One region of the Kocuria sp. CPCC 205261 genome, then DNA from elsewhere that is predicted to be linked to it. Evidence: riboswitches for the same ligand, from Rfam matches in the RefSeq annotation. Region 1 holds a riboswitch; each other region holds the start of a gene.

Region 1 (6,605 bases):
CGTGATGATCACGGTCTCCGGGATGACCGGGAGGTAGATGACCACGCGGTCGCCCTTCTCCACGCCCAGTCGGAGCAGGGCGTTGGCGGCCCTGGATACCTCACGCTGCAGGTCCGCGTAGGTATAGACCAGGCGGTCCCCGGGTTCACCCTCGAAGTACAGGGCCACGTGCTGACCACGCCCGGCTGCCACATGGCGGTCCACGCAGTTGTACGAGACGTTGAGTTTCCCGCCTTCGAACCACGCGATCTCGGGCACGGTGTAAGTGGGGTTGCCGTCGTGGTCCTCACCCGTGCGCTGCGGCTTCTCGAACCGGTGAGCCGTGTGCCATGGCTGCGCCCAGTCCAGCCGCCCGGCCTGCTCGACCCAGAACTGCACCCGGGCGTCGTCGGAGATCAACGCCGGGTTCGGTGTGGGGTGAGCGGGGTCTGAGTACGAGTGTGTACCGGTCACGAGTCCTCCTGTGATGTCGATCCGAACGGTCGGTGTCTGCAACGGCCGGGCCCCCGGTGGAACGACCGGGCCCCGGTGGAACGGCGGGCGCCGGCGGGAACCGGGCGGGTTGTCACCTGGTTCCGGCCACGCTCCAGCGCCGCTGCGTCCACCGCTCGAAGATGCCGAGCAGGGCGTCCGTGAGCTTGCCCAGCACGGCCAGCAACACGATCGCGAGCAGCAACCGGTCCGTGCGGCCGTTGTTCTGCGAATCGGTGAGCAGGAATCCCAGGCCCATGGAGGAGCCCAATAGTTCCGCGGCCACCAGGAACAACCACGCCTGGGCCAGGGCCAGGCGCAGCCCGGAGATCACGGAGGGTAGCACTGCGGGCAACTGCACGGTGGTGAAGAGCTTGACCCCGCGCAGCCCGAAGGACCGTGCGGCTTCGATCAGGTGCCGGTCCACGTGGCGCAGCGCGGCGGACACCGTGGTGTACACCGGGAAGAAGGCGCCGATCGCCACCAGGGTCACCTTGGAGTTCTCCCCGATCCCGATCCACAGCAATAGCAGCGGCACCCACGCCAGGGACGGCACGGCGCGCAGCGCGCCGATCGTGGGCGAGCCGATGGCCCGCGCCCACGGGGAGAGCCCCAGCAACGCGCCGAGCAACAGCCCGAGCCCACTGCCGATCAGGAAGCCCACGATCACGCGCTGCGTGGAGATCCCCACGTGCAACCACAGGTCACCGCTGCGCAGCAGCTCCCATCCCGCGGCGAGCACCGCGGACGGGCGCGGCAACTGCACGGGGGAGAAGGTCCCGTTCGTGGAGAGGGTGTGCCACACGAGCACCAGCAGCACGGGCAGGACGATCCCGATCAGCCCCAGGGCCCAAGGAGTGCGCAGCGCGCTGGGACGCGTGCGGGAATCCGCCGCGGCAGGGGTGTCTGATGGGGCTGCGACGTCGCCGGGCGCCACCACGCCCGCCCCGTGGCGTCCGTCGTCGTCGGACAGTGTGGCCACCGCAGTGACGCCAGCTGCTTCGGAGGACGTGCCGCCCGGTGCTTCGCGGGACGCGCCGTCCGAGGACCGCGGTGCGGCGGAGGAGGTGTCGTGAGTGCTCATGAGGACTGCTTCCCTTCGATCACCTGGGCCACGGCGGCCGCATCGGCGTGTTGTGCGTAGTGCTGCTCCACGATGTTCGCGAGCGCCTCGTCCACGTCCTGCTGCGAGGAGACGTCCCCGGATTCCACCAGGATGGGCCCGACCCGCTCGAGCACCGCGAGCTGTTCGGGGCCCGGAACGGGGTCGATGTCCAGGTGGGTGCGCTGCCAGACCCGCCGGGCGGTGTCGCGATCGATGCTCGCGCCTTCCGCGAGGATCGCGATCCCCTCCTCCGGGTGCTGCAGCGCCCACTGCCGCGCGTAGGCGTACGTGTTCACCACGTCCTGCGCACCCGTGGGGTTCAGCTGCAGGAACACCTCCCGCGCGTTGAGGAACCCGTACGTGTTGAACTCCAACTGCCGGTGGAACAGCACGTCCCCCGCCTTCTCCGCGGCGGCCATCACGGGGTCCAGTCCGGACCATGCGGCCACCTGACCGGTGTCCAGCGCGGTGCGCCCGTCCGCGTGCTGCAGGTTCACCACGGTGACGTCCTGGGCGCTCATGCCCGCCGCGCCGAGGGACTGCAGAAGGAAGAAGTACGGATCCGTGCCCTTCGTCGCGGCCACGGACGTGCCCGCGAGATCCGCCACGGCGCGCACGGGGGAGTCCGGGGTGCGCACGAGCGCGGACCACTCGGGCTGTGAGAACAGGTCGATCGTCCTGATCGGCGAGCGGTTGGCACGCGCGAGCAGTGCGGCGGAACCTGCCGTGGAGCCCACGTCCACGACCCCGGCGCGTAGCGACTCGTTGGCCTTGTTGGAACCGGCCGAGTACACCCACGTCACGGTCTGGCCGTGGGCCTCGGCGACCTTCTCGAGCCAGCCCTTGGCCTTGATGATCAGGGACAGCGGGTTGTAGGTCGCGTAGTCCAGGTAGATCTCGTGCGCGGAACCGCCGGCCACACCGCGGCCCGGACCTTCGCCCTCCATGACGCATCCGCTCAGGGGCAGCGCCAGCGCGGACAGGCCGAGTGCCTGCAGTGCGCGGCGTCGGGACAACTGCGCCATGCGCTCAGCGCTCCACGCCGAGCAGGGCCAACAGGTGGGCGCGCAGCGCGGTGATCTCACTGTCCTCGCGGGAGCGCGGGCGGGCCAGCTCGGGGGAGATGATCTCGGCGATGGTCGCGGGGCCCGTGGCCGTTTCCCGCGCGAGCACCACCACGTGATCGGAGAGCACCAGGGCTTCCTCGACGTCGTGGGTGACCATGAGCACGGTCGTGGGATCGGCGCGGTGCACGTCCAGCAGCAGATCCTGCATCCTGATCCGGGTCAGGGCGTCCAGGGCCCCGAAGGGCTCGTCCAACAGCAGGACCCGCGGGTTCCGTGCCAGGGCCCGGGCGAGGGATGCGCGCTGTGCCATGCCCCCGGAGATCTCCGAGGGACGGTGATTCGCGTGGTGGGACAGGCCGACGAGCTCCAACAGCTGCGCCACCCGCCGCTTCCCTTCCCGGGCGGGAGTCCCGTGGGGCAGACCCAGTGCCACGTTGCGCGCCACGCTGCGCCACGGCAGCAACCGCGGTTCCTGGAAGCCGACGGCGCAGCGCGGGTCGATCTCGCGCACCACCGAGTCGTCAATCCGGACTTCGCCCTCGCTCGCCGTGCCGAGCCCGGCCACGGCGCGTAGCAGGGTGGACTTGCCGCACCCCGAGGGGCCCAGGACGGAGACGATCTCGCCCGGACGCACCGTGAAGGTCACGTCCCTCAGGACCTCGTGGACATGCGCTCCGTGGTGTGCGGGGAAGGACTTGCCGACCCGGTCGAAAGTGACCGCCGCGGCGTCGACGGCAGATTCCGGGCGCGTGAGGATATGGCTCAATTCATCAACTCCATCGTTCCTGGCATTAGCACCTTGCCCGCGTGGGGCTGGTTGCTGCGACGTCAACGAGCCAGGTCTCTCAGCCGCTCCGGATGGGAACCCCACCATTGAACGGGCCGGGAGCCCGCGGGTGCAAATCGTGTGACGCGCCGGGGCGCCGTCGTGACGTGCCGTAACCCGAGGTGTTTCCGAGGACCGGGGATCCCCGTTAGGATCGATGCCACAACGATCACGAGTGCCGACGTTTAGCCCTGGCTTGTCGGACGGCAACCCTCTCCCGTAGCGGGGTGCCCCAGGTGAGGATCGGGCCGCATGACACACCGCATGCGGCAAGTACGGCGCCACACAAGCGCGCTGGACCCGCAAGGTAGGCCGCCGTAGGTGGTGCACGGGGCGCGGGTCGTGTTCCTGCTGAGGGGCTGACCGAGATGAGCAAACGGATTTCCGTCAACGCGTTCGACATGACCTGCGTGGATCACCAGAGCTTCGGGTTGTGGCGCCACCCGCGGTCCCGGGCCACCGAGTACAACACCATCGAGTACTGGACGGAGCTGGCCAAGCTGCTGGAGCGGGGCAAGGTCGACGCCCTGTTTCTTGCGGACGTGGTGGGCATCTACGACATCTACAAGAACTCCGCGGCTCCGGCCGTGCGTGACGGGGCCCAGGTCCCGGTCAACGACCCGTTCATGCAGGTCTCGGCCATGGCCGCCGTGACCGAGCACCTGGGCTTCGGCGTGACGAGCGCGGTGACCTACGAGCAGCCCTACACCCTGGCCCGCAAGTACGCCACACTGGATCACCTCACCAAGGGCCGCGTGGGATTCAACGTGGTGACCTCCTACCTTCCGTCCGCTGCGGAGAACCAGGGCCTGCCGCGCCAGATTGAGCACGATACGCGCTACGAGATCGCGGAGGAGTTCCTGGACGTGTGCTACAAGCTTTGGGAGGGCTCGTGGGAGGAGGACGCTGTGGTTCAGAACCGTGAGACGGGTGTCTACGCGGATCCCACCAAGGTCCATCCCATCCGGCACAGCGGGGAGCACTTCACGGTTCCCGGAGCGGGGCTCACGGCACCGTCCCCGCAGCGCACACCGCTAATCTTCCAGGCTGGCGCGTCCTCGCGCGGGCAGGCGTTCGCGGGTAAGCACGCGGAAGCCGTGTTCATCGGCGGGTTGCGCCCGGACCTCACGCGTTTCGTGACTGACAAGATCCGCGACCGGGCTCAGGCCGAGGGCCGCAGCCGTGACGACGTCAAGATCTACGCGATGCTCTCCGTGGTCGTCGCGGACACGGACGAGGAGGCCCAGGAGAAGTACCGCGACTACCTGCAGTACGTGGACCTGGAGGCCTCCCAGGCGATCATCGGCGGGTGGTCCGGCGTGGACCTGTCCCAGTTCGACGAGGACGAGGCCCTGAACTACATCAAGACCGACTCCATCCAGTCCTTCCTGACCCCGTTCACGCTGCAGTCCAAGGACAAGCAGTGGACGCGCGAGGAGATCGCCAAGCACTGCGCCCTGGGTGGGATGGGTGCGGTCCTCGTGGGCTCCGCGCAGACCGTCGCGGATCAGCTCGAGACCTGGGTGGACGAGGGCGGCCTGGACGGCATCAACCTGGCCTACCACGTGAGTCCCGGTTCCTTCGAGGACTTCGTGGAGTACGTGGTCCCCGAGCTGCAGGCGCGCGGTCGCTACCGCACCGAGTACGAGGGCAACACCCTGCGAGAGTCCCTCTACGGCGAGGGCCAGCCGCGGGTCAAGGACACCCACCCCGCCGCGAAGTACCGCGGCGCGTTCGTGGGCGAGCCCTCCGTCGCGGACACGCCGTCCCGCGAGTTGGTGGGCTGACACCTCCCTCCGACGACGACGCCGCTCGCGCTCGGTCCCGCAGGTCCGGCAGGGCGGCGTCGTCGTCGGCTTCCCCGCCCGTTGCCAGGGCGGGACCCCCGTGTGAGAGTGGAACGCGTGCAACCCGGCTACGACCACTTGGCGAACGACTACGACAAGGCTTTTCCCGCTCCCTTCCAGACGGCGCTCGAACGGCGCGCGGTGGAGGCCTTCGCGGATCACGTCATCGCGGCAGGGGCGCCCGGCCCCGTGGTGGATGTGGGGTGCGGCACGGGGCAAGTCACGGCCGCGCTGTCCGAGCGGGGTCTGCACGTGGTGGGGGTGGACCCGTCCGAATCCATGCTGGGTATCGCGCGCGGATCTCACCCGGAGGTCACCTTCGAAGCCGGCGATGCGAATCCCACGTCGTGGGGTGGTGCGGTGGGGCCCGACCGCCGCGTGGCCGGCGTTCTTGCACGGTTCAGTCTCATCCACGTCCCACCCGCGCAGGTTCCCAGCATCCTGGACTCCTGGGCGGACATGATGGCACCCGGAGGGGTGGTCATGGTGGCGTTCCAAGCACTCGACGGAGGGCGAGCCGTGGTCTCGTTCGATCACGCCGTGGCCCCGGCGTGGCGTTGGCACCCGGACGTGATGGCGGATCACATGAAGCACGCCGGGTTCACGGAGGCCTGGCGCACCGTCAGTCGCCCGGACGCAGAACATCGCTTCCCCGAGTGCCACCTCTTGGCGACACGGTGACCTGATGGGCGGTCATTCCCCCACGGAACCGTCGATGCTCTCGCGCAACAGGTCGGCGTGGCCGCAGTGCCGCGCATATTCCTCGATCATGTGCGTCAGGACCCAGCGGGCGTTCATGTCCCCTTGGGTCCAGCGGGCATCCGGGTCCTCGGCCGTGGAACGAGCGACCATCCCGTCCAGCGGATGATCCGTGCGGGCGGCGAACCTGTCCCACTGCTCACGGGACGTCTCCACGGCGGAGGCCCACATGGACCGCAGTTCCTCGGGGCTGTTCGCAGCGGCCGAGTTCCAATCCCAGTCGGGGTCGTCGGCCCAGTCGATGTCATTCCACGGGGCGCACGGCTCCTGGCCCAGGAGGACGTAGCAGAACCAGTAGTCCTCGACGAACGCCAAGTGCTTCAGCAACCCGCCCAGGGTCATGGTCGAGGGCAGAGGTCGACGCTGCAGCTCAGCACTCGTCAAGCCGTCCGTCTTCCACGCGACCGTGGCGCGCAAGAAATCCAGGAAGCCCATGAGGGTCGTGACCTCATCAGCATGCTGGGGCGGCTCGGGCCTGGCGTCTTCTTCGGGCGTGAGTGAGCTCATGGCCAGAACACTAGTGGGCCCGG
Region 2 (6,605 bases), on a different contig from region 1:
TGGACGAGGTCCCCGTGCCCGAGGTCGCCGGGTGGGAGTCCGCCGAGGGGCAGATGTTCCCCGAGCGCAGCAACGAGCTGCCCGAGGCCCCGGACGTGTCCTGCATGGTCACGGGCAAGCACAAAGTGATCCTGCCCCCCATGGATCCCAAGGCCAAGGCGCCGTGGGTGTTCGGGCGCTGCAAGTTCTGCGGGCTTACCAAGCGCTACCCCGGCCGGCTCACCAAGCTTTCGGCGGTGGGCCAGACGGGTTCGGTCGAGGCACTGCAGTTCATCGGCCCGGACGAGGGCGAGTACCCGGGGTCCTGGGCGCCGTTCAAGGACATCCTCACGTTCTTGGGTGGCGGCAAGCGGTCGAGCCTGTCCATCGTGGCGCGCCAGCTCGAGGACTCCGAGCGCTTCGAGGAATGGTTCGTGGGTCACCTGCAGGCCCTCGGTTTCCTGGAGGTGATCCGGGACGAGAACTGGACGGTGCGCCGCTGGCAGGTGTGCTCCCCGGCTTTGACCCAGCTCGTGGACGGCTCCATCCTGCTCACGGGCGGGTGGAAGACCGACCAAGAGGACGCCGTGACGCAGGCGGTCGGGGCCCAGGGTGGTGAGGTCGTGGTGCTGTCCCCGGAGGACCATGCGACCACCATGCTCCAGGATGTGGACCTCGACGCGCTGAGCAAGCTGCTGCCCGAGGGGCTGTGCGACGTGGTCTACGACGCCGGGCCCGTCATGCTCGACACCCTGCCCCCGTTGTCCTCGGTCGTCGCCGGGCTGCCCCTGAAGGAGATGCAGTACAACGGGGTCGCGGAACGCTTCGTGCCCGCGGACGCCACGTGGGAGGCCACGGACGACCGCAACCAGGCGGGGCTGTACCGGATCAACCACCACCACAAGACGCGCTACGCCTACCGCACCGCGGAGGACGTGGTCTCGGGTCACGCCCGTCCCGTGTCCTCGGGGCTCGGCAAGCACCTCGCGGCGCGGGACACCGGCACGGCGTTGGTCAGCTACGATCCCGAGCTGCGGTTGCTCTCCGTGCCCATCGGTGCCGCCCTGCCGGGGCTGTACGCGCGCGCCACGGTGCTGTGCTCGGGGCTGCTGCCCACGCTCGTGGACGAGGACTTCTCCCTGAACTACGGGGACGTCTCCGAGGAGTTCGCGAGCGCCCTCGTGGCCAAGCTGCTGGGCTGACAGTGCCGCCCCGGGCGAACGGGGGGTGTGCTCGTGGGGCCGCGCGGCTGCATTCGGCTGCTGCGCGGCCCTCCCCTACAGTGAGGTGGCGTGCCATGACTAACGGCTGGTAGTAAGGCGCCTCAACCCCGGGTCGTCCGACGTCCGACCCGCATCCCCGACGTGACCACACACGATTCCTCGTCCATCCGTCACCCACGCCCGGGCTCGTCGCCCGTCGCGGATCCGCCCGCCCCGTCCGGGCCCCTCGCTCTGCGCCACCCCGGTTGCCCGTCTACTGGCGGGTCTTCGTGGCCGCGGCAACCCTGCTTGTCTCGCTGTCCGCCTGGGCCACGGAGGCACCCGAGCACGCCGACGCCGTGATCGGCGGCGTGGTCGCGTGGGTCGCCTCCCGGCTGGGGTGGTTCTACATCCTCCCGGCCGCTCTCGTGATCCTGGTCGCGGACAGCAGGCACGGCACGATCAAGATGGGCCCGGACCACGCGAAACCCCAGTTCAACCTGTTCACGGGGTGGGCCATGTACGCCCTGATGGGCATGGCCTTCGGCTACTTCGCCTACGGCTTCGGCATGCCGCTGAGCATCCGCTCCGCTCTCTACCCCTGATCGGGTGCCGGATCCACGGTGCCGCCGGCGACGCCGTGGACACCGCGGCGCTGCTGGGGACCATCCTTGGGGTGGCCGCGTCCCTGGGGATCGGGGTGGTCCAGTTGAACTTCGGACTGCGCTACCTGTTCGGCGTCCCCGAAAACCTGGCGGTGCCGTCGGCACTGACCGCCCTGGGGGTCTTCATGGCGGTGGCTTCGTGCGTCTTGGGCGTGGACAAGGGCATCCGGCGGCTTTCCGAGCAGAGCATCATCCTGGCGATCGGGCTCATGCTGTACGTGCTCATCACCGGGCGCACGGCGTTCCTGCTGGATGCGATCGTCAAGGGCGTGAGCGGATTGCGCGTGGCAGACGCCTCGGTGATGTCCGAGCTCGTGACGGTGAACCCGAAGATCACGGTCTTCATGATCGGTGAACGCGCCGCCGAGCTGATCGCCCAGGACCGGGACGCGACCGCCCGGTGAGCACGGCCGCCAAGAACCGAGCAGGCTGAGAACATGGGTGTGGCCCGGGTCCGTCCAGACCCGGGCCACACCCGATCGTGGAGTTCGCGGTCGCGGGGACCGTGCTCGTGAGGACTACGCGGGCAAGGGCTCCAGCTTGTAGAAGGACACCCCGCCGGTCACCCGGGACGCTCCGGGGACCAGGAGTCTGCTGTACTTGGCGCACCACTGGCCGCGCCCCCGTGTGTGCTGTGCGGCGAGTGCGACCTCACGGGCGTCGTCCGCGAAGTACTCGTGCTCGTGACCGTCCGATCCCGTGATGGACACCACGTGCCGGGCGGGGTCCGCCTGAACGGTGACGTCCACCCACTGTTCGCGGGTGTCGGGGTGGGATTTCTGGGTTGTCGTGTTCATGATGTCGGGCCTCTGATTTTTCCGGTCGCTTGCCGGAACCACACGTGTGGCCCCGGCCGCTTCGTCATCCAATCCACCCCTGAACCGAGGGTTGGCGTACGCCGAGTTGGAGCTCTGGGCGCGCGGTGACGTCCTTGTCGTTGCGCGGGCGCATCTCGTGAAGCTGCTTCGAGCCTATCCGTGGATTCGGGGGACCAGCCAGGCGCGGACCGAGAATGTCATCAAAACTTAATCAAGCTTCTGTTGAGTAACATCTGGCACCCGGCGGCGTTTCTCACGGGGTGCGCAGGCCGGCCCCGCGCGTACCGCGCATCCGGGAGGTGACCGTGCGAGCGCGCTCGTAGTGGCCCAGCAACTGCTCGCACACGGCACCCCACGTGCGCTCCTGCACGCACTGGTGGGCGGTGCGCGCGAAGGCGAGGCGTTTGGCGTCGTCGCCCGCGAGGTCTCGGACGCGCTCGCGCAACCCGGCCAGGTCACCCGGGGCGTAGAGCCACCCGTTACGCGAGGAGTCCACGAGGTCCAGGGGGCCGCCGCGGCCCACGGCCACCACTGGGACCCCGGAGGCCATGGCTTCCTGGATGGTCTGGCAGAACGTCTCGTGCTCACCGGGGTGCACGAACACGTCCAGCGACGCCATGGCCGTGGCGAGTTCGGTGCCCGTGAGGAAGCCCTCGAAGTGCGCGTTGGGCAATACCGAGCGCAGCGACTCCTTCCCGGGGCCGGAACCGATGATCACGAGCCGGGTGTCCGGCAGGGCGTCGATCGCGGCGAGGTCCGCGACCTGCTTCTCGGGGGCCAACCGCCCCACGTATCCCACGAGTCGCTTGCCGCCGCCCACGCGCTCGCGCCACGCGTGATCGCGCAGTGCGGGACGGAACCGGCTCGTGTCCACGCCGCGGCGCCACATGTGCACCCGCTGGACGCCGTGCTCGTGGAGTTGGCTGATCGACGCCGTGGAGGGAGCGAGCGTGAGGGTCGCACTGTTGTGCATCGCACGCACGTGGGACCACATGGCGGTCTCCAGCACGGATGCACCGTAGCGTGCGGCGTAACCGGGCACGTCCGTCTGGTACACGGCCACGCACGGCAGACCCAAACCCTTGGCGGCCTGGATGGCCTGCCACCCGAGCACGAACGGGGACGCCACGTGCACCACGTCCGGCGCGAAGCGGGCCAGGATGCGCTGCATGCGACTCACGGTGCAGCTCGCCACGCGGACCTCGGGATAGCCCGCGAGCGGCAGAGACGGGATGCGCTCGATCCGTACGCCGTCCACGTGGTCCACCGAGCCCAGGAACAGGGTCTTCTCGTAGGAGGGGGCGATCACCATGGCCTCGTGTCCGTGATCCCGCAGGTGTTCCAGGACGCGGATCACCGAATGAGTGACACCGTTGACGTGGGGGAGGAACTGTTCGGCCACCAATGCAATTCTCACGGTTCCCACTGTGGGCCCGGCGCCTCACGGGGGAGTCACCCGGGGGTGGCCCGCAGGTGAAGTCCGGGCTAACTTCGCTGCCCGTGGTGCGCGGGTGAACGTGAAAAGATGTTCGGTGATGAAACTTCCCTCACTGCCCGGCGTGGTCTCGGGCGTACGCGACCGCTTCACGTCGCACGGTTCGTCCCCCGTGCGCGCCGCCGACGTGCCCCGCCCCGAACCGGACGACTCCCCGGGACTGCCCATGCCGCTCGCGCTGCAGGGCGTGATCGAGCTGCTCGCGGTGGCCGTGGTGGGCCTGTTGCTGGGCACCGTGCTCCTGGGTGCGGTATGGGCTGCGGGGGGCTTCGCAACCCTGGGCGCGGGCGGGAGCCTGCAGCTCGCCGGTCAGGTCTGGTTGCTCGCGCACTGCGTGCCCCTCACGATCCAAGCCATCCAGGGCCTGTCGCTGGACGGTGGCGGGACGGTCACGCTCGTGCCTCTAGGGCTCACGCTGATCCCGTTCGGCCTCGCGGTGATCGCGGGCCGCCGGATCGCCCGGGCGTGCTGGCGCGGTCAGTTCCTGATCCCGTTCTTCGCCGGGATGCTCGCGTACGCGCTCTTCGGGGCCCTCGTGGGCTGGCTCAGCCGCACCGAACAAGTCTCGGTGGACCTCGTGGCGGCCGCCCTGTTGCCCCTGGTCCCGGCCGGGTTGGGCACCCTCGTGGGCGGGTGGAGCGCTTCGCGCTCGCTCGCCGCGGTGCTCGGGGCCGACGTCGCGTCCTGGTTGCAGCGCACGAGCCAGCACTCACGCTGGGCCGGTTCCTACGTGTGGGCCGTGATCCGCGCCGGTTTCCTCGCCGCGGTCACCGCTGTGGCGGCCGGTGCCCTGTTGTTCGTGGTGGCGCTCGCGTGGAACTGGGACCGCGTGATCACGGTCTACCAGGACCTCGGTACTGGCGCTGCGGGGGACACCGCCCTGACGGCACTGCAGTTCGGGTACCTGCCCAACATGGTCGTGTGGGCGCTCACGTGGGCCACCGGTGCCGGCTTCTCGCTGGGCACCGGGACCCTGGTGTCGCCGTTCCAGAGCACGCTGGGACCGCTGCCGCAGTTCCCGGCGCTTGCCGCGCTGCCCACCGGTGACCCGTGGCTGTACGCCCCTGCGGTCCTGGGGTTGCCCGTGCTCGCGGGTCTGCTCGCGGGGTGGTGGTTCTGCCGCGAGGGTGAGAACCACCTGGACGACTGGATGGCCATCCGCCTGCCTCTGCGCTGGATCACGTTCGTGCTCTCCACCGTGCTCACGGCGGTGTTCATGGCTGCGGTGGGGGCGGGCCTCGTGACCGCGCTCGCGTGGCTCTCCAGCGGTTCGCTGGGCATCGGCAGGCTCACGGACATCGGCCCGCACGCGTGGCACGTGTTCCTGTGGCTCGGTGCCGAACTCGCGGTGGGCGCCACCGTGGGGTGCCTGGCCGGGCCCTGGCTCGAACGCGAGGGCTACCGTTCCCGCTCCCGCGCCGAGGCGGACGAGCTCCCCGTGCCGGATTCCCCGGCCCCGGAGGACGACGCCGCTGTGGCCCACCACCACGCCCTGCCCGCCGCTGGCGCCGTGCACAGTTCCCGCTCGGCTTCCGGCCCCGGCGCCGGGCAGGATGCTCGCACGGCACCCGGTGGCCGTCCTGGATCCGGGGCGGCCGTCCCGGACGGCGAGGTCACGGCTCGGGGTGTCCGGGGTCTGTTCCGGGGCCGCGCGTCGCGCGCTGCCGCCGAGCCCGAGCGGGAGTCCCAGCCCCGCGGCGGGTCCACGGCCGTGGGACGATCGGCAGACGAACCGGGACTGTCCCGCCGTGAGGAGGCCAAGCGTCGTCGTGCGCAGCGCAGGTCCGAGAAGCGCAAGGCCGCGCGGCTGGCCGCCCTCGACGACGAGCGGGACTGAGACGACGATGAACCGCTCCTGGCGCCGACGGGCTCGGGCGTCCCAGGACATGGGACTGGGCCGATGACGAACCGCTCTCGATAGCAATGGACTCGCTGGGAACGGGCGTCTCAGGACCCGGGACCGGCGGAGGTCGGCGAGGTCGCTCCCGGTGTAGCACTCCCCGAAGGGGCAGGGTTCGAGGCGCTCGGCGTGGGCGTGACAAGGGAGGCCTCAGGCGTGGCGGTGGCCGTCGGATCGTCCTGCGGCGCACCCGTCTCGAGGGGCGCACCCGAGAAATGCTTCCACATGTTGTCGTTGAGCTGTTGCTCGCACCGGCTGGTCGAGGACAGCGTGAGGGCCCGATCGGTGCATTCCTGGTAGACCTGGGTGGCCGGCCACACGAGCAATCGGGTGCCACCGCCCAGCGCATTGATCACACCCCACACGATGGCCAACACCGCGAGCACCGTGATCAGGACCCGTGAGGACGAACCGCGGGAACGAGCGAGCGCGATGATGCCCAGCACGATCCCGGCGATGGCGAGCGCGAGCCCCGCCACGGTGGACCACACGTCACCCACCACGAGTGCGGAGGCGAGCACCGCGAGGGCCGCGGCCACCGCGGCG
Region 3 (6,605 bases), on a different contig from region 1:
TCACGGAGGGCGTCGGCGATCCCGACGACGCCGTCCCCGGCGGTGTGCGCGGTTGGGCCGATCGCGTGGCCGAGGAGCTCGCGCGCCACACCGACGACTTCGCGTACGCCAACCTCGCGATCCGCGGTCGGCTCTTCCAGGGCATCGTGGACGAACAGCTGGAACCGGCCATCGAACTGCGCCCGGACCTCGTGACCATCAGCGCGGGCGGCAACGATATGCTGCGACCCGGTGCGGATCCGGACGACATCGCGGTGCGGCTCGACGCCGTGATCGAGAAACTCGCCGCCACGGGTGCCACGGTCACGATGTTCGACGGCCCGGACATCGGCAACACCCCCGTGCTGCGCGGCATCCGCGGGCGCGTGGCGATCTTCAACGAGAACGTGCGCGTGGTGGCCGCCCGGCACGACGCCGTGATGGTGGACCTCTGGGGACTGCAGCAACTGGGGGAACCTGCCATGTGGGCACCGGACCGGTTGCACTTCTCGCCCCTGGGCCACCAGCTCATCGCGTGCGAGGTCCTGGACTCCCTGGGGGTCGAGCACGACCTGGTTCCCGGTGAACTCGGGGACCGCCCCGCGCGCACGTGGCGCGAGGCGCGTCGAGAGGACCTCGTGTGGGCCGGGAAGTACCTGGTCCCGTGGGTCGGCCGCCGGATCCGGCGTCGCAGCTCGGGGGACAACATCACCGCCAAGCGCCCTTCGTTCGGGCGCACCACGATCCCCGGTGCGGGCGAGGGCATCCCTGTCGAGGACCGGGAGGCCTGAGCCGGCCCGGGGCCGGGTCACCCAGTCCCGCCAGTCAGGGCCGCGCCCACTGAAGCCGACCCGTTCCCACCGGGTCTCACCGCTGAAACCGACCCGTCAGGGCTCCCTGCTCAATCCCGCAGCACGGTCTCCCGCAGCAACATGCCCACCTGCGGAGTTTCGATCAGGAACCCGTCGTGCCCGCTCGGGGACGTGATCGTGTGCAGCTCCTGCTCCCCCGGTAGCGCAGCCACGAGTTCGGCGGATTCCGAGGGGAAGAACAACCGATCGGAGTCCACCGCGGCCACGAGCCACTCGCACCGCGTGCGGGCGAGGACGTCCCGTAGCTCGCCGCGGCCCCGAGCGACGTCGTGCGACATCAAGGTCTCGTTGACACTCAGGTACGAGTTCGCGTCGAAGCGGCCCGCGAGTTTGGACGCCTGGTGGTCCAGGTAGCTCTCCACCTGGTACCGACCGCGGTCCGCGACGTGGGTGGCCTCGGGGTCCTCACGGGGTTGGGGTTCGCGGCCGAAGCGCGTCTCCAGCTCGTGCGCGCTGCGATAGGTGATGTGCGCGATCCGCCGCGCGAGCCCCAGACCCGCCTCCGGGTACTCGCCCGCGTAGTAGTCGCCGCCCCGGAAGTTCGGGTCCTGGCGGATCGCGAGCGACTGTGCCTGTCCCCACGCGAGCTGCTCGGCACCCACGCGCGCGTTGGCCGCGATCACGGCGCACGCGGCCACCCGATCCGGGTGGGACACGGCCCACTCGAGGGCGCGAGCTCCGCCCATGGACCCGCCGATCACGAGCCGCCACCGGGAGACTCCGAGCGCCCGAGCGAGCAGGGCCTCCGCGGTCACCGAGTCCCGCACGGTCACGCGCGGGAAACGCGAGCCCCACGGGACGCCGTCCGGTGCGGGACTCGCGGGTCCCGTGCTGCCGTAGCACCCGCCCAGGATGTTGGCGCACACCACGAAGTAGCGGTCCGTGTCGATCGCGGCACCCGGGCCCACGAGTCCGTCCCACCAACCGTCCGCCGCGGCGGCCGCGCCCTCGGGAGCGCTCGCGGCGTCCTCGTGTCCCGCGCCACCGCGCGCCACGTGCGTGTCACCCGTGAGCGCGTGCTCGATCAGCACCGCGTTGGAACCGTCCGCCGCGAGCTCGCCCCACGTCTCGTACGCGAGGTGCACGTCCGGCAGCCGGAACCGGGACTCGAGCACGAGCTCGCCGAGTTCGGCCCGCCGTACGACGCCGTCGCGCCGCGTGCGCGGCCCGTTGCCCACGACCGTCATGGTCAGTTCCCCGTGTCCTCCGCCGACGACGCCGCGTCACCGGCAGCGTCGCCGCGCGCACCCACCGCGGCGAATCCGGACTCGAGGTCCGCGAGGATGTCGTCGATGCCCTCGACACCCACGGACAGCCGCACGAATCCCGGTTCCACGCCGGCCGCGAGCTGCTCCTCGTCCTTGAGCTGGGCGTGCGTCGTGGAGGCGGGGTGAATCACGAGCGAGCGCACGTCACCGATGTTCGCCACGTTGGAGTGCAGGCTCAGGGCGTCCACGAACGCGACACCGGCGTCCCGGCCGCCGTCGAGCACGAAACCGAGCACCGACCCGGCACCGTTGGGCGCGTACTTCAGGGCGCGGTCGTGCCAGCGCGAGGACTCGAGACCGGCGTAGGACACCGAGCGCACCTCGGGGCGGGCCTCGAGCCACTCGGCGACCTTCTGCGCGTTGGCCACGTGACGTTCCATGCGCAACGACAGCGTCTCGATGCCCTGCTCGATCAAGAACGCGTTGAACGGAGAGATCGAGGTCCCCAGATCACGCAGCAACTGCACGCGCGCTTTGAGGATGTACGAGAGGTTGACGCCGAAGGCCCCGTCCGCACCGAGATCGCGGGCGTAGACGAGCCCGTTGTACGTCTCGTCCGGTTGGTTGAAACCGGGGAAGCGCTCGGGGTCCCGCGAGTAGTCGAACGCTCCGGTGTCCACGATGAACCCGCCGATCGCCGTGCCGTGGCCGCCCAGGAACTTGGTGGCCGAGTGCAGCACGATGTCCGCGCCCCACTCGATGGGCCGCACCAAGTAGGGCGTGGCGATCGTGTTGTCCACGATGAGCGGGACACCCGCCTCGTGGGCGATCCCGGCGATCGTCTCGATGTCGAGCACGTCGTTGCGGGGGTTCGGGATGGATTCACCGAAGAACGCCACGGTGTTCTCGCGCACCGCGTCCCGCCACTGCGCGGGATTGTCCGGGTCCGAGACGAACGTGGTCTCCACGCCCATGCGCGGCAGCGTGTGCTTGAGCAGGTTGTACGACCCGCCGTACAGGGACGGGCTGGCCACCACGTGGGTTCCGGCGCCGCCCAGGTTGAGGATCGCGAGCGTGGCCGCGGCCTGTCCGGAGGAGACCATCAGGGCCCCCACGCCGCCCTCGAGGGACGCGACCCGGTTCTCCACGACCTCCGTGGTGGGGTTGGTCAGGCGCGAGTAGATGGGGCCCATCTCCTCGAGCGCGAACCGGGCCGCCGCCGTGCGGGCGTCCGGGAACACGAAGGACGTGGTCTGGTGGATCGGCAGGGCGCGCGACCCGGTCACAGGGTCGGGGTTCTGGCCCGCGTGGATCTGTCGGGTTTCGAACGACCAGCCCTGGGGATTGTCGGGGGTGGGAGCGGTGCTCATGGCCGTACTCCTTCTCGGAGGGATCAGGGGTCCGGTGGCGATCCGCACGGTGCCCGTGCTGTGACCGGGCACCAACGACCCGCGCTTGCCGCATGACGTCGGTCGACGCCACGGCCAGGTCCTCACCCAGGGCACCCCACCGCGGAAGGGAGGGTTGCCGGTCAGCTAGCTGGGGCTTCGCGCTGACTCTCGTGACCTATTACCTCATTGTCCGAACCCGGCGGGGCGGGAGTCAAGCCGGGGACGCTGCGAGCGGGCTCGGGGTCAGTGGCCGCTCGTTCCTGCTGTTCCATCTCCCGGGTGTGCAGTTCCCGGTCCTTCATCTCACGTGGATGGACGTAGAACAGACCCGTGAGCACCGCGATCACGAACACCGCGAGCATCACGAAGAACAACGGCCGCACGCCGGTCAGGTAGATGACGGGGATGGCCAGCACCGTGACCAACCCGCCCCCGAAGAACGGTTCGAACACCAGCTGCTTGTAACCGAACGCCTCGAACACCGGGTCTTGGCCTCCGGGCCCACCACGCGCATGAGGATCAGCCCGGTGGCGGTCACACCCATGGACTGGCGGAAGTCACCGATACCGCGCCCGAATTAGTAGCGACCGATGATGTGGGGTGCCAACCACAGGAAAATGGCCACGTTGAACGCGATGCCGACCACCGCCAGGATGGTGAACGCCGCCAGCCACGGCCGCGATGGACATGTGCAGGGAGAACGGTTCCACGGAGGACGGGCGGCTGGTCATGGTGCCGGCGGGGTAGTACTCGTCGCTGCGGAACAGGCCGTTCTCGCCCCACGGCCCGTCGAAGCGGCCCAGCACCTGCGGGCCCAGGAGCAGGAGGATCGCGCCGCCGATGATGGAGCTCGGCAGGAACAGGCTCTGGACCCAACCCACCTTGACGTGCACGAACTTCCCCAGGAGCAGGGCGACTCGGAGGATCAGGAGTGTGAAACCGACGGCATTTGCGGACACGGGAACCACCTCGTAGTGATCGGGATCGATATCGGTCTCAGGTCACATAGCGAGGGCCCGGTCGGAGACTCCCCGGCTGATGCTGCGGACTCCAGCCTCTGAGACGCGCGTCTCGTTGACCTGGACCAACACAGTCCCCGCCCGGATCAGCCGTCCCGATGTCAGGTCTCGGGAGGTGCGGAGAGCCGGCCCTGCCCACCGGACCGGGCGGCGCAGGTCACACACTCGCCGGGCTCGCGCTCGATTTGGTGGCCCGTGTGGCCGGTGCCACCATGGCGTCATGAACTTGGATCACGTTTCCTTCGCGGCTCAGCCCGACGGCCTCGAGGCCACCACCGAACGCATCGCGAACCGGTTGGGGATCGAACCGGTCAAGGGCGGTGTGCACCCCCGTTTCGGCACCCGGAACATGATCCTGCCGCTCACCGACCACCAGTACGTGGAGGTCGTCACGGTGCTCGAGCACCCCGCCGCGGAGAAGGCGCCGTTCGGTCAGGCCGTCCGTGCCCGTTCCGACGCCGGCGGCGGCTGGCTCGGCTGGGTCGTGGAGGTCCCCGACCTCGCGCCCTTCGAGGCCAAGCTGGGCCGCCCCTCCGTGCCCGGTGGCCGGTTGTTCCCCGACGGTCGGCAGCTCGAATGGCATCAGATCGGCGTGAAGGGTTTGATCTCCGACCCGCAGTTGCCGTTCATGGTGCACTTCGATTCCGAGGACGAGATGCACCCGTCCCAGGCGCGGATCACGGACGTCCGGTTGAGCGGGATGGAGATCGCCGGCTCCCCCGACCGCGTCACGGAGTGGCTCGGCGGTCCCGTGGAGGACGTCCTGGGCTCGCTGGACGTCACCTGGTGCGCCCCCAACGGCACCCCCGGGGTCATGGCCGTCTCGTTCGACACCCCGGACGGCACCGTCACCATTTGATCTGGTTCCCTTCGGTGCGGCCGACGACGCCGCTCCACCGGTCTCCGGCATCAGCCCGCGAGCAGTTGCGGGGCCAGGAAGCCCACGGTGTCCAGGAGGGCGTGGGCGATCAGCAGCGGCATGAGTCGACCGCCGCGGCGGTAGAGCCACACGAACACGAGTCCCATGACCAGGTTCCCGAGCGTGGGTCCGAACCCCTGGTACAGGTGATAGCTGGCCCGCACCACCGCGGAGGCCACCGCCACGAGCCACCACGACCATCCGAGGGATCGCAAGCGCTCGCACAGGAACGCCACCACGATCATCTCTTCCACGATCGAGTGGCGCAGCGCGGAGAGCACGAGCAAAGAAACCGCCCACCAGGTCTGCTCCATGGTGGATGTGGTGATCTGCGCGGTGATCTCCAGGGACCGGCCCACCTGATAGAGCACCAGGGTGCCGCCGCCCATCACCGCGAACAGGCCCATTCCCCACAGCGTGTCCCACACGGGTCTGCGCCCATCCACCCCGATCCTGCACAGCACGCCGGGGATCCCCCGCGCCACCCCGGCCATGAGGTACAGGGCCAGCAGCACGGGGACGAGCGCGAAGCCGATGCCCGTGAGCTGACGCAACGCGTCGATCAGGGGGACGCTGCTCAGGGGCCGGTTGAGCGTCGTCGTGGTGTCGGCCAGCGAGGACCGCATGAGCACCTCGGCCAGATCCAGCACGGCGTAGACCGCGGACGTCCCGAGGGACACGCCGAGCACCAGGACGATCTGAAGCCACGTGTCGGCGCGCGACATGCCGCGCTGCGAAGGGGTGGGAGTCTGCACGGGACCATTGTGGCCGCTCGCGAGCGGGACCACGTCTGCGCGTCCCCACCCGTCCCTAGACTGTGGGCATGACTTCCGAGCAGCCGTCCTATCCCGTGGCCCCGAGCCGCCCGGTGGAACGCACGTTCCACAGGCACACCTTCGCCGATCCCTACGAGTGGCTCCGGGACAAGGACTCCCCCGAGGTGCGCTCGCACCTGGACGCCGAGAACGCCTACGCGGAGGCCACGACCGAGGATCTGGCGCCCCTGCGCGAGCGGATCTACGGGGAGATCAAGGACCGCACGCTCGAGACGGACCTGTCCGTGCCGTCGCGTCGCGGGGACTGGTGGTACTTCACGCGCACGGTCGAGGGCGGCGCCCACCAGATCTTCTGCCGCGTCCCGGTCACCGACCCCGCGCAGTGGACACCGCCCACCGTGGAACCGGGCACCGCACTGGACGGCGAACAAACCCTCCTGG

What was found. A riboswitch is a leader RNA that binds a small molecule or an ion and turns the genes downstream of it on or off. The one in region 1 is predicted to bind S-adenosylmethionine.
Region 2: another riboswitch for S-adenosylmethionine. It lies ahead of RF646_RS08395 (hypothetical protein); the one in region 1 lies ahead of RF646_RS10635 (LLM class flavin-dependent oxidoreductase).
Region 3: another riboswitch for S-adenosylmethionine. It lies ahead of RF646_RS09750 (bifunctional o-acetylhomoserine/o-acetylserine sulfhydrylase); the one in region 1 lies ahead of RF646_RS10635 (LLM class flavin-dependent oxidoreductase).

Annotation. Positions count from the first base shown of each region.
Region 1 is NZ_JAVKPU010000010.1:55,828-62,432, forward strand. Features, by position in the region: gene RF646_RS10615 (AMP-binding protein) at 1-453, opposite strand, end outside; gene RF646_RS10620 (ABC transporter permease) at 566-1,555, opposite strand; gene RF646_RS10625 (aliphatic sulfonate ABC transporter substrate-binding protein) at 1,552-2,601, opposite strand; gene RF646_RS10630 (ABC transporter ATP-binding protein) at 2,606-3,409, opposite strand; SAM riboswitch class I at 3,417-3,508, opposite strand; SAM riboswitch class IV at 3,637-3,751, shown strand; gene RF646_RS10635 (LLM class flavin-dependent oxidoreductase) at 3,829-5,256, shown strand; gene RF646_RS10640 (class I SAM-dependent methyltransferase) at 5,365-5,997, shown strand; gene RF646_RS10645 (DinB family protein) at 6,010-6,582, opposite strand.
Region 2 is NZ_JAVKPU010000007.1:67,750-74,354, forward strand. Features, by position in the region: gene RF646_RS08380 (hypothetical protein) at 1-1,181, shown strand, start outside; gene RF646_RS08385 (BCCT family transporter) at 1,472-1,786, shown strand; gene RF646_RS08390 (BCCT family transporter) at 1,822-2,250, shown strand; gene RF646_RS08395 (hypothetical protein) at 2,365-2,643, opposite strand; SAM riboswitch class IV at 2,664-2,806, opposite strand; gene RF646_RS08400 (glycosyltransferase family 4 protein) at 2,918-4,081, opposite strand; gene RF646_RS08405 (DUF6350 family protein) at 4,200-5,996, shown strand; gene RF646_RS08410 (DUF308 domain-containing protein) at 6,107-6,605, opposite strand, start outside.
Region 3 is NZ_JAVKPU010000009.1:28,440-35,044, reverse strand. Features, by position in the region: gene RF646_RS09760 (SGNH/GDSL hydrolase family protein) at 1-770, shown strand, start outside; gene RF646_RS09755 (homoserine O-acetyltransferase) at 881-2,038, opposite strand; gene RF646_RS09750 (bifunctional o-acetylhomoserine/o-acetylserine sulfhydrylase) at 2,041-3,429, opposite strand; SAM riboswitch class IV at 3,506-3,626, opposite strand; gene RF646_RS09745 (hypothetical protein) at 3,591-3,932, opposite strand; gene RF646_RS09740 (hypothetical protein) at 4,008-4,409, opposite strand; gene RF646_RS09735 (VOC family protein) at 4,690-5,328, shown strand; gene RF646_RS09730 (CPBP family intramembrane glutamic endopeptidase) at 5,379-6,143, opposite strand; gene RF646_RS09725 (S9 family peptidase) at 6,212-6,605, shown strand, end outside.